2 regions of the Serratia sp. NCCP-200 genome follow, and region 2 is predicted to be linked to the other one. Evidence: riboswitches for the same ligand, from Rfam matches in the RefSeq annotation. Region 2 holds a riboswitch; the other holds the start of a gene.

Region 1 (4,592 bases), on a different contig from region 2:
CGAGCGACACTTTCTGCTCACCCCAGGCCTTAACGGTCCCTTTAGAGTGATAGACGGCGGCGTCTTGGCTGGCATGTTGGTGATGTTGCATCTCCGCAGCGGAGACGAATGAAGAGAACATCAGAGAGATGAAAACGGCAGTGATCAGATTACGCATAACGATAGCTCCATAGAATAGACAAAAACAACTCAGGTCACCGTGCTGGACGGCAAAGTGGTTGGTTTGGCTATTCACGGAAGCGGCAGAAGACGATCTCTGCCGGCGGGCCTGCTATCGGAGGGGTTTGCCAATCGAGGCGGGAGAACTGTGCCTGGGGCTGAGGATCGGCCACCAACAGCTCACTGCTGGCAGGTATTACTGCCGCCAGGGCAAGATTACCGTGGTCTTGCTGTGCCGTATCTGGAACGCAGTGCTTTTCACACAGCGGCCCTTCGGCCTGCATCATCTCATTGGCTAGCGGATCGGCGGCCTGCATATGCATCGTATGCTGCGCGGCTGGCGCAACGGTGGTGAGTTGCAGGTTGCAGTGATGGCTGGCGATCGCCAGTTGGCTGTTGAGCAGTAGCCAGCAGACGGCCAATAGCCATGCTGTGGCCCGCTTCTTGGCGAAGCGCAACCGGTGCATAGATATTGAGATGGACGCCAAAGCCGACATGCAAAAATTCCAGAGTAAGAAACTGTGCTGAGTATATCGGCAGAAAACCGTCACAGGAACGGAATTTACACCCGCTGACAAAGCCGCCTCGGAACGATCCTATAAACTGAAAATGCTTTGATTACAGTCAACTACACAGCTTAAAAATCCCGTTAATCATAGCAAAAACCGGCTTTCGCCGGTTTGCATTATTAATTCAGCCCCAAGGTCCACTGGGCTATTTTGAAGTAGATTATCAAGCCGGTGCCGTCTATCAGCGTGGTGATAAACGGGGCGGAGACTACGGCAGGATCCACACCGAAGCGTTTCAGAGCCATTGGGATCACGGAAGAGACAATCGCGGCCCACAGCGTAATACAAACCAGGGTCAAGCTCACAATGAGCGTAATCTCATAGCCGATACCCATCATCCAACCACGGAACGCACCAGCACAGGCCAGCGTTAACGCGATCATGATCGAAGTCGTCATTTCCTTGCTCAGCACACGTCCCAAATCGCGCATGCGGACCTCCCCCAAGGCCATGGCCCGCACAATGGTGGAGGTAATTTGCGTGCCGCTGTTACCACCTGTACCCACCAATAGCGGGATAAAGAAGGCCAGGGCAATCGCCGCTTCCAATGACTCTTCAAAATGCTGAATAACCGTGCTGGTATAAGCCTCGGCGACGAACAGCAGCAGCAGCCACACGCTACGTTTTTTCCACAGCTCGAAGGAGCTCATTTCAAGGTAAGGCTTATCAAGCGGCAGGCTCGCCCCTTGCAAATGGGCATCCTCGGTGTTTTCATCCTCGATAATCTGCGCGATTTCGCGCTCGGTTAAGCAGCCGACCAAACGGCCATTATCGACCACCGCCACAATATCTAAATTATTATTGTCCACCAGTTTGGCGATATGTTCACGTTCGTCCGTGGGTTTTACATGGAAGAAGGTGGTCTCCATCATATCCTTGATACGTTCGCCATTATGTTCTTCCTGCAATAAACGTTTAACAGAAAGAACTCCCACCAGTTTGGTGCCATCTTCAATAAAGATTTGTGCGGGAATATCGTCGTTGGAAAGTTGGTTAACGAATATTTTCCTGGCTTCGCCAACGTAAAGATCTTGATGTAGAACAGAGACTTTCTTGTTCATATAACGCGCGATGGCGTCGTCTTCAAAGTTGGCGTTTTGATAAAGGTCTTGCAATACAACATGTGACATTCTAGATACTCCCGATTGAAAGATGGAGTCTCATAGAGGCGACAAGACAGGACAGCGAAAGCCGATCCCCACGTCTTGGGTTTAGCACTATACAACGTATCCCCAGGGGGAAGTTACCTTAGCAATGCCTTGATTCGGCTAATGCTTGTTTTACCCTTGGTGGCCTCTCTCGATGCCATTAGAGCGGTAACTTGTGTTCGTATAGGAGCCTCGCCATAACGAGATCGTAAAGCTAGATAAAGCGTGGGCATTATGACTGGTTTGATTATTCGTATAGGAGAAATGGTAATTTCGTTGAGGTATTATTTATTTTTTGGGACAAAAATTAACCGGGTTAATTTATTATCCTGTCAGGCCACGGCTAAATTAAACGAAAAAGCGCTCGCCGTTTAAGTTATCTGCTGTCAGTTTTTTGATCTGAGAAATCTTAATTTTCACTGATATAAGATATCGCGTTAAAAACGCATAAAAAAACGGGCACCTATTACGGTGCCCGATTGATAATATGACGCCCTGCGCTTACTTCTGCAGTTTACGCATTACCAGCGTGGCGTTAGTGCCGCCGAAGCCGAAGCTGTTGGACATGACCGTGGTCAGCTCACGCTTGGTTGGCTCGGTCACGATGTTCATTCCTACCGCCTTCTCATCGAGGTTATCGATGTTGATGCTTGGCGCAATGAAACCGTGCTCGACCATCAGCAGGCTATAAATCGCTTCCTGCACGCCCGCCGCACCCAGTGAGTGGCCGGTCATCGCTTTGGTTGAAGAGATGGCCGGGGTGTTATCGCCAAAGACTTCACGGATCGCGCCCAGTTCTTTCACGTCGCCGACCGGCGTGGAGGTGCCGTGTACGTTCATGTAATCGATTGGTGTGTCTACGCCCTGCATTGCCATCTTCATGCAACGCACCGCGCCTTCACCCGATGGAGCCACCATGTCGGCACCGTCTGAAGTCGCACCGTAACCGATGATTTCCGCATAAATATGCGCGCCGCGAGCCAGAGCGTGCTCCAACTCCTCAACCACTACCATGCCGCCGCCGCCTGCGATAACGAAACCGTCACGCGCTGCGTCATAGGTACGGGAAGCTTTTTCTGGCGTGTCGTTGTAGCTGGTGGAAAGCGCGCCCATAGCGTCGAACTCGCAGGCCATTTCCCAGCACAGCTCTTCGCCACCGCCAGCAAAGACGACGTCTTGTTTACCCAGTTGGATCAGCTCAACGGCGTGGCCGATACAGTGTGCTGAAGTTGCGCAGGCAGAGCTGATGGAGTAGTTCACGCCGCGAATTTTGAATGGGGTAGCCAGGCAGGCAGAAACGCCTGATGCCATCGCCTTGGTCACCATGTATGGGCCAACGCCACGCAGGCCTTTGGCGCGCATACCGTCAGAACCCGCAACCTGGTTACGTGGAGAACCACCACCGGAACCGACCACCAGACCGGTGCGATCGTTGGACACCTGATCGGCTGCCAGGCCGGAATCTTGAATCGCTTGTTCCATGGAGAGATAGGCGTAAACCGACGCGTCGCTCATAAAGCGCATCACTTTACGGTCAATCAGACCGGTAGTGTCGAGTTTAACATCACCCCATACGTGACTACGCATGCCGGAATCTTTCAGCTCCTGGGAGAAGGTGATCCCAGAGCGGCCTTCCTGCAGACTTGCCAGGACCTCCTGCTGGTTGTTACCAATGCTGGAGACGATTCCCAGGCCAGTAATCACTGCACGTTTCATTCAAGTACCTCTTCCACAATTTACATTCGGGATTTTGCAACGCACTTTAGCGTACAGATGTACGCCGAACAAGTCCGATCAGAATAATTTTGCATTATCTTTACCCAGTTTGCACCTCGGGGCTACCCCCGTTAAAATCGCTCTATCCCTTGAATTACGAGCAACCTACCGTGAGCAATGCCCCCATCCAAACCGCAGCGTTAAGCTGGAATGAACAAGGTACACCTGTTTCGAAACAGTTTGATGACGTCTATTTTTCCAACCAGGATGGGCTGGAGGAAACCCGCTACGTCTTTCTGGGGGGCAACCGGTTGCCACAACGCTTCAGCGATCACCCACGCTCACTGTTTATTGTGGCAGAAACCGGCTTCGGTACCGGGCTGAATTTTCTGACTCTGTGGCAGGCCTTTGCCCGTTTCCGCCAGGAGACACCGGCGGCGAGTTTGCAGCGTCTGCATTTTATCAGCTTTGAGAAATACCCATTGCAGTTGGAGGATCTGGCGGCAGCCCATGCCCAATGGCCAGAACTGGCTCCCTTTGCCGATGAGCTTCGCGCCCAGTGGCCTTTGCCGCTGCCAGGGTGCCACCGCCTGCTGCTTGCCGAAGGGCAGATCACGCTCGATTTATGGTTCGGTGACGTCAATACCCTGTTGCCGCACTTTGATGCCAGCATGAACGATCAAATTGACGCCTGGTTTCTCGATGGCTTTGCGCCGTCCAAAAATCCCGATATGTGGAGCGAACCGCTGTTTGCTACCATGGCGCGTTTTGCCCGCCCAGGCGGCAGTTTTGCCACCTTCACTGCCGCAGGGTTTGTCCGCCGTGGATTGCAGCAGGCCGGGTTTGAGGTTACCAAATGCAAAGGCTTTGGCCAGAAACGCGAGATGCTCACCGGTCAGCTACCTGCCGACACCCCGGCAAGCGTCAATCCAAGCCCGTGGTTCCTGCGCCCGGCAGCGGAGAATACCGACGATGTCGCCATTATTGGCGGCGGCGTAGC
Region 2 (4,592 bases):
AAACTCTTACCCTTCTCGAATCACACAACTCATGGAAAACCCAGATGACGAAACATTACGATTATCTAGCAATTGGCGGCGGCAGCGGCGGTATCGCATCGATCAACCGGGCAGCCATGTATGGTCAGAAATGCGCACTGATTGAAGCCAAAGAGCTTGGCGGCACCTGCGTTAACGTGGGTTGTGTCCCGAAAAAAGTCATGTGGCATGCGGCACAGATCGCCGAGGCCATTCACCAGTACGGCCCGGATTACGGCTTCGATACCACCGTTAACGCCTTTGACTGGAAACGCCTGATCGCCAACCGCACCGCCTACATCGATCGCATTCATACCTCTTACGACAACGTACTGGGTAAAAACAAGGTCGACGTGATCAAAGGTTTTGCCCGCTTTATTGACGCGCATACCGTAGAGGTCAACGGCGAGAAAATCACTGCCGACCATATTCTGATCGCGACCGGTGGCCGCCCAAGCCATCCTTCGATCCCAGGTGCCGAATACGGCATCGACTCCGACGGCTTCTTTGAGCTGGATGCCATGCCAAAACGCGTGGCAGTGGTGGGTGCTGGCTACATCGCGGTAGAAATTGCCGGTGTGATGAACGCGCTGGGAGCAGAAACGCATCTGTTTGTGCGTAAACACGCCCCGCTGCGTACCTTCGATCCGATGATTGTAGAAACCCTGGTTGAGGTGATGAACACCGAAGGGCCAACCCTGCACACCGAATCCATTCCAAAATCCATCGTCAAAAATGCTGACGGCAGCCTGACGCTGGCGTTGGAAAACGGCAAAGAGTTCACCGTGGACAGCCTGGTATGGGCCATCGGCCGCGAACCAGCGACCGACAATCTGAACCTGGCGGTCACCGGCGTGAAAACCAATGCCAAAGGTTACATCGAGGTCGACAAATTCCAGAACACCAACGTGAAAGGTATCTACGCGGTAGGTGACAACACCGGTGCGGTTGAGTTGACCCCGGTTGCCGTTGCCGCTGGCCGTCGACTGTCTGAGCGCCTGTTCAACAACAAGCCGGACGAGCATCTGGACTACAGCAACATCGCCACCGTGGTGTTCAGCCACCCGCCAATTGGCACCATCGGCCTGACCGAACCGCAGGCGAAAGAGCAGTTTGGTGAGGACAAAGTGAAGGTCTATAAATCGTCCTTCACCGCCATGTACAGCGCTGTGACTCAGCATCGCCAACCATGCCGTATGAAGCTGGTGTGTGTGGGCGAAGAAGAGAAGATTGTTGGTCTGCACGGGATTGGCTTCGGCATGGATGAAATCCTGCAGGGCTTCGCCGTGGCAATCAAGATGGGCGCGACCAAGAAAGACTTTGACAACACCGTGGCGATCCACCCAACCGCTGCGGAAGAATTCGTGACCATGCGGTAAATGGTGCATTCCTTACTGTAAAACCGACTGTAAAAGGTCGGTTTTTGCTTTTATTCAGCTTATAAATGCTGATTAAGGCAATTGAATATCCCCGCCATAATGTTTATATCACTGCAAAATTAGCATTCATTAATATAAATCGTTCTTTTAAATATAACTTCTTAAATATAACCTCAACGAGATGCCGATTTTCGAGCACAATCGCTCCCGCTACGCCTATAATCACCGCGTAGTTATATGCAGTATCTCGTTTGGCGAGGCTCCTATACAAACACAGGTTACTGATCTGACGACATCGAGAGATGCCCAAGGTTAAGACAGGCTTTATCGGATTAAGGTTTAGCCCAAGGTAACTTCTGAACTGTTCTTCAGATACATTGTTCAGATACGTTGTATAGTGCTAAAACCTGGACGCGGAGATAGGCTTTCTGCACTCCCCTCTTTGGTTTACTCCCCTATACGAAGCACTGTTGAAGTTTAAACAGCAATAGGGTCAATCACTTCCAGACTCCTCAGCGATGACCGCTACCGCGCCAGCAACACAGGCGGGTCAGGCATTGCTAACTCTTTGAACGCTGACTTTTTCACCGCCGCTGGCACCATGACGGTGAATGAAGCCAGAGACTACGTTGCACACTTACTTTTAACCACAGAGGTCGTTATCGATTACAGTTAACCGAGGATAAGATTATGGGAAATATGATGTTTTTTATGGGATTTTTGTTTTTCATCAGCTCATTGGGGCTGATTGCAGCCTATCTGAGCACCAAATGGGATGACTAATGAACGAAAAAGATCCGCCTAGCATCATCCTCCCCGTAGCCTCATCAATCATTGCGGGGAGGATGAATAACCGCAATAAACGGACGGTATTTACCGCGCGTGATAATGATGATGATTTTTATTCTTGGGTTGCTGTACGCTATTTTTATGATGTCGGTAGGTATTAATGAGATTTATTTGTATTCCACCGGTCAAACTGCATTTCTCTCCTGTTTATTGCTGACAGCTACCGCAAGCTTACTGCTCGTCGCTTTTGTCTGGCAATGTTCCGTAAAAACCAAACGCTGATTTTTTTAATTCAACTATGAGCTGTGCTATGCAAAATAAAAAACAGGCCGTCGCCAGAAACTCGATGATTATCAGCGGATTGTTGGCGTTAGGTAAATTTATCGCAGGTATATTTACCGGCAGTATTGGCCTGATATCCGAAGGCATTCATTCATTTACCGATTTTATAGCCACCAGCATCACCTGGTGGGCGGTGAGCGTTAGCGATAAACCTGCTGATGATGACCATCACTTCGGTCATGGCAAGGTTGAGAATCTGGCCGCACTGTTTGAGGTACTCCTCCTGTTGGCGGCCGGGGGTTGGATCATCTTTGAAGCAGTAAGCAGCCTGATAGGTGAGGCAAACCAGATTGTGGCTGCACCGGTAGTGATTGCGGTACTGCTGGTGTCCATTGTGGTTGATTACTTCCGTGTCCGAGCTTTGAACCGCGTGGCCAAAGCCACCAACAGCGCGGCTCTGGAAGCCGATGCTCTGCATTTCTTCTCCGATATGTTGTCTTCTGGTGTGGTGCTGTTGGGCATGGTTTTTGTGCTATTTGGTTTTGCCCGTGCAGATGCACTGGCAGCATTGATCGTCGCCTGCTTTATCCTGACTGCCGCATTGAAGCTGGGCAAACGCTCCTTTGATTCCCTGATTGACACTGCACCTGCTGGCACGCGGGAAGATATCGCTGCCATACTTAATGACTTCCCCGCGGTGCTGTCTACGGAGAATATTCGTCTGCGCAGTGGCGGAGCCACGCTGTTTATCGAGGTGAGCGTTGGGGTATGCCGTACGCTACCGCTTGAGCGGATCAAGGAATTGAAGCTGGCGATTACCGCCAAACTTGCGCAGCAATACGCCAACTCGGAAGTGAGGGTGATTGCCATCCCTCAAGCCAGAAGTGATGAAGATCTGGCAACCCGTATTCGCATGCTGGCCGCCAACCATGGGGCCGTGGTGCAGAGCCTTTCACTACAACAATTGGCAGACCGTGTGGCGATCGGGATGGATCTGCTGGTTCCGGCCAATGCCAGCGTAGAACAGGCGCATGATATTGCCAGCGAGGTGGAGGAGGCCTTACGCCAGACGTTGGGCGAAAATACGGAGATCGAAACCCACCTGGAACCCCAGATGCTGGATTGGCTGACTAGCCAGGATGTGGAACACGGCGAACTGGCGAAGATTGAACAAGCATTGACGGTTTCGGCGCAAAACAGCGGATTGGTGCAAGACATCCATGATATCCGGGCGCGAGAAACGCCACAGGGCGTGATTGTGAATTTTCACTGTCGGGCCCTTCCGGCCTTGTCGATTTCTGCGGTGCACGATGCGGTGGACCATATTGAACGGCAATTGAGAATACAATTTCCCTTAGTATCGCGGGTGGTGGGGCATGTTGAGCCGCTGTGATCCCTCACAGCGGAATGGAGGGTGGGCGCAGGCTACATCACAGTAGAAATTGCCGATGTGACGAACGTGTTGAGAGCAAAAACGCATCTGTTGTGCGTAAACACACACCGCTGTGTACCACCTTAAATCAACGAACCCACAGTGCAATCAATACGACCAGGGCCGGAAGTGCCTGAACATAAAGTATCTTCCGGCTGACCGTCACTGGCCGCTCCTTACCACCCATGTCACAGACAATCTCCGCGATTTTCTATACTCTCAGCTATCCGACTCCAGACGCGACGTTGAGACGCCTTAGTGAACAGTTTTGACCTGTCATTGTTGAAATATATTCAGGAACACAGCCCGGTGTTAATCGAGGATGTCACCTCCAGGTTTGGCAAAACCCTGTCGACGCTGAAGCGATCCATGAAGGAGATTAACGAGTTTCTGGAGCCAGATTACCACATGCATATTGATGGGCAGTGGATCGTCACGGCGATCGGCTATAGGGAATACATCGCCTTTCTGGAACAGCTCCCGTTTAACCGCTACATCACCACCGCCGATGAACGCATTAAAGATCTCAGCGTGGCGCTGTGCCTGCAGGACGTGGTGAACAAAAGCGAGTATTACCGCAAGTTTAACGTCAGCCCAACCACGCTGAAAAACGATAACCAAGCGCTGTTGGCATTTTTACAGGCCAATCATCTCACCGTTACCGCCATTCCTAAGCAGGGATCGCGGCTGGA

Evidence for each region. Region 2 has a riboswitch for magnesium ahead of mgtS (protein MgtS). Riboswitches for the same ligand answer to the same signal wherever they lie in the genome.
Region 1: another riboswitch for magnesium. It lies ahead of AC6HVW_RS02185 (magnesium transporter); the one in region 2 lies ahead of mgtS (protein MgtS).

What each region holds. Positions count from the first base shown of each region.
Region 1 is NZ_BAAKUJ010000001.1:461,173-465,764, reverse strand. Features, by position in the region: gene AC6HVW_RS02195 (copper-binding protein) at 1-157, opposite strand, end outside; gene AC6HVW_RS02190 (hypothetical protein) at 228-656, opposite strand; gene AC6HVW_RS02185 (magnesium transporter) at 848-1,858, opposite strand; M-box (ykoK) riboswitch at 1,918-2,088, opposite strand; gene fabB (beta-ketoacyl-ACP synthase I) at 2,378-3,592, opposite strand; gene mnmC (bifunctional tRNA (5-methylaminomethyl-2-thiouridine)(34)-methyltransferase MnmC2/FAD-dependent 5-carboxymethylaminomethyl-2-thiouridine(34) oxidoreductase MnmC1) at 3,763-4,592, shown strand, end outside.
Region 2 is NZ_BAAKUJ010000007.1:46,086-50,677, reverse strand. Features, by position in the region: gene gorA (glutathione-disulfide reductase) at 45-1,397, shown strand; M-box (ykoK) riboswitch at 1,637-1,823, shown strand; gene mgtS (protein MgtS) at 2,088-2,180, shown strand; gene AC6HVW_RS20490 (hypothetical protein) at 2,180-2,347, shown strand; gene AC6HVW_RS20485 (cation-efflux pump) at 2,497-3,861, shown strand; gene AC6HVW_RS20480 (BglG family transcription antiterminator) at 4,159-4,592, shown strand, end outside.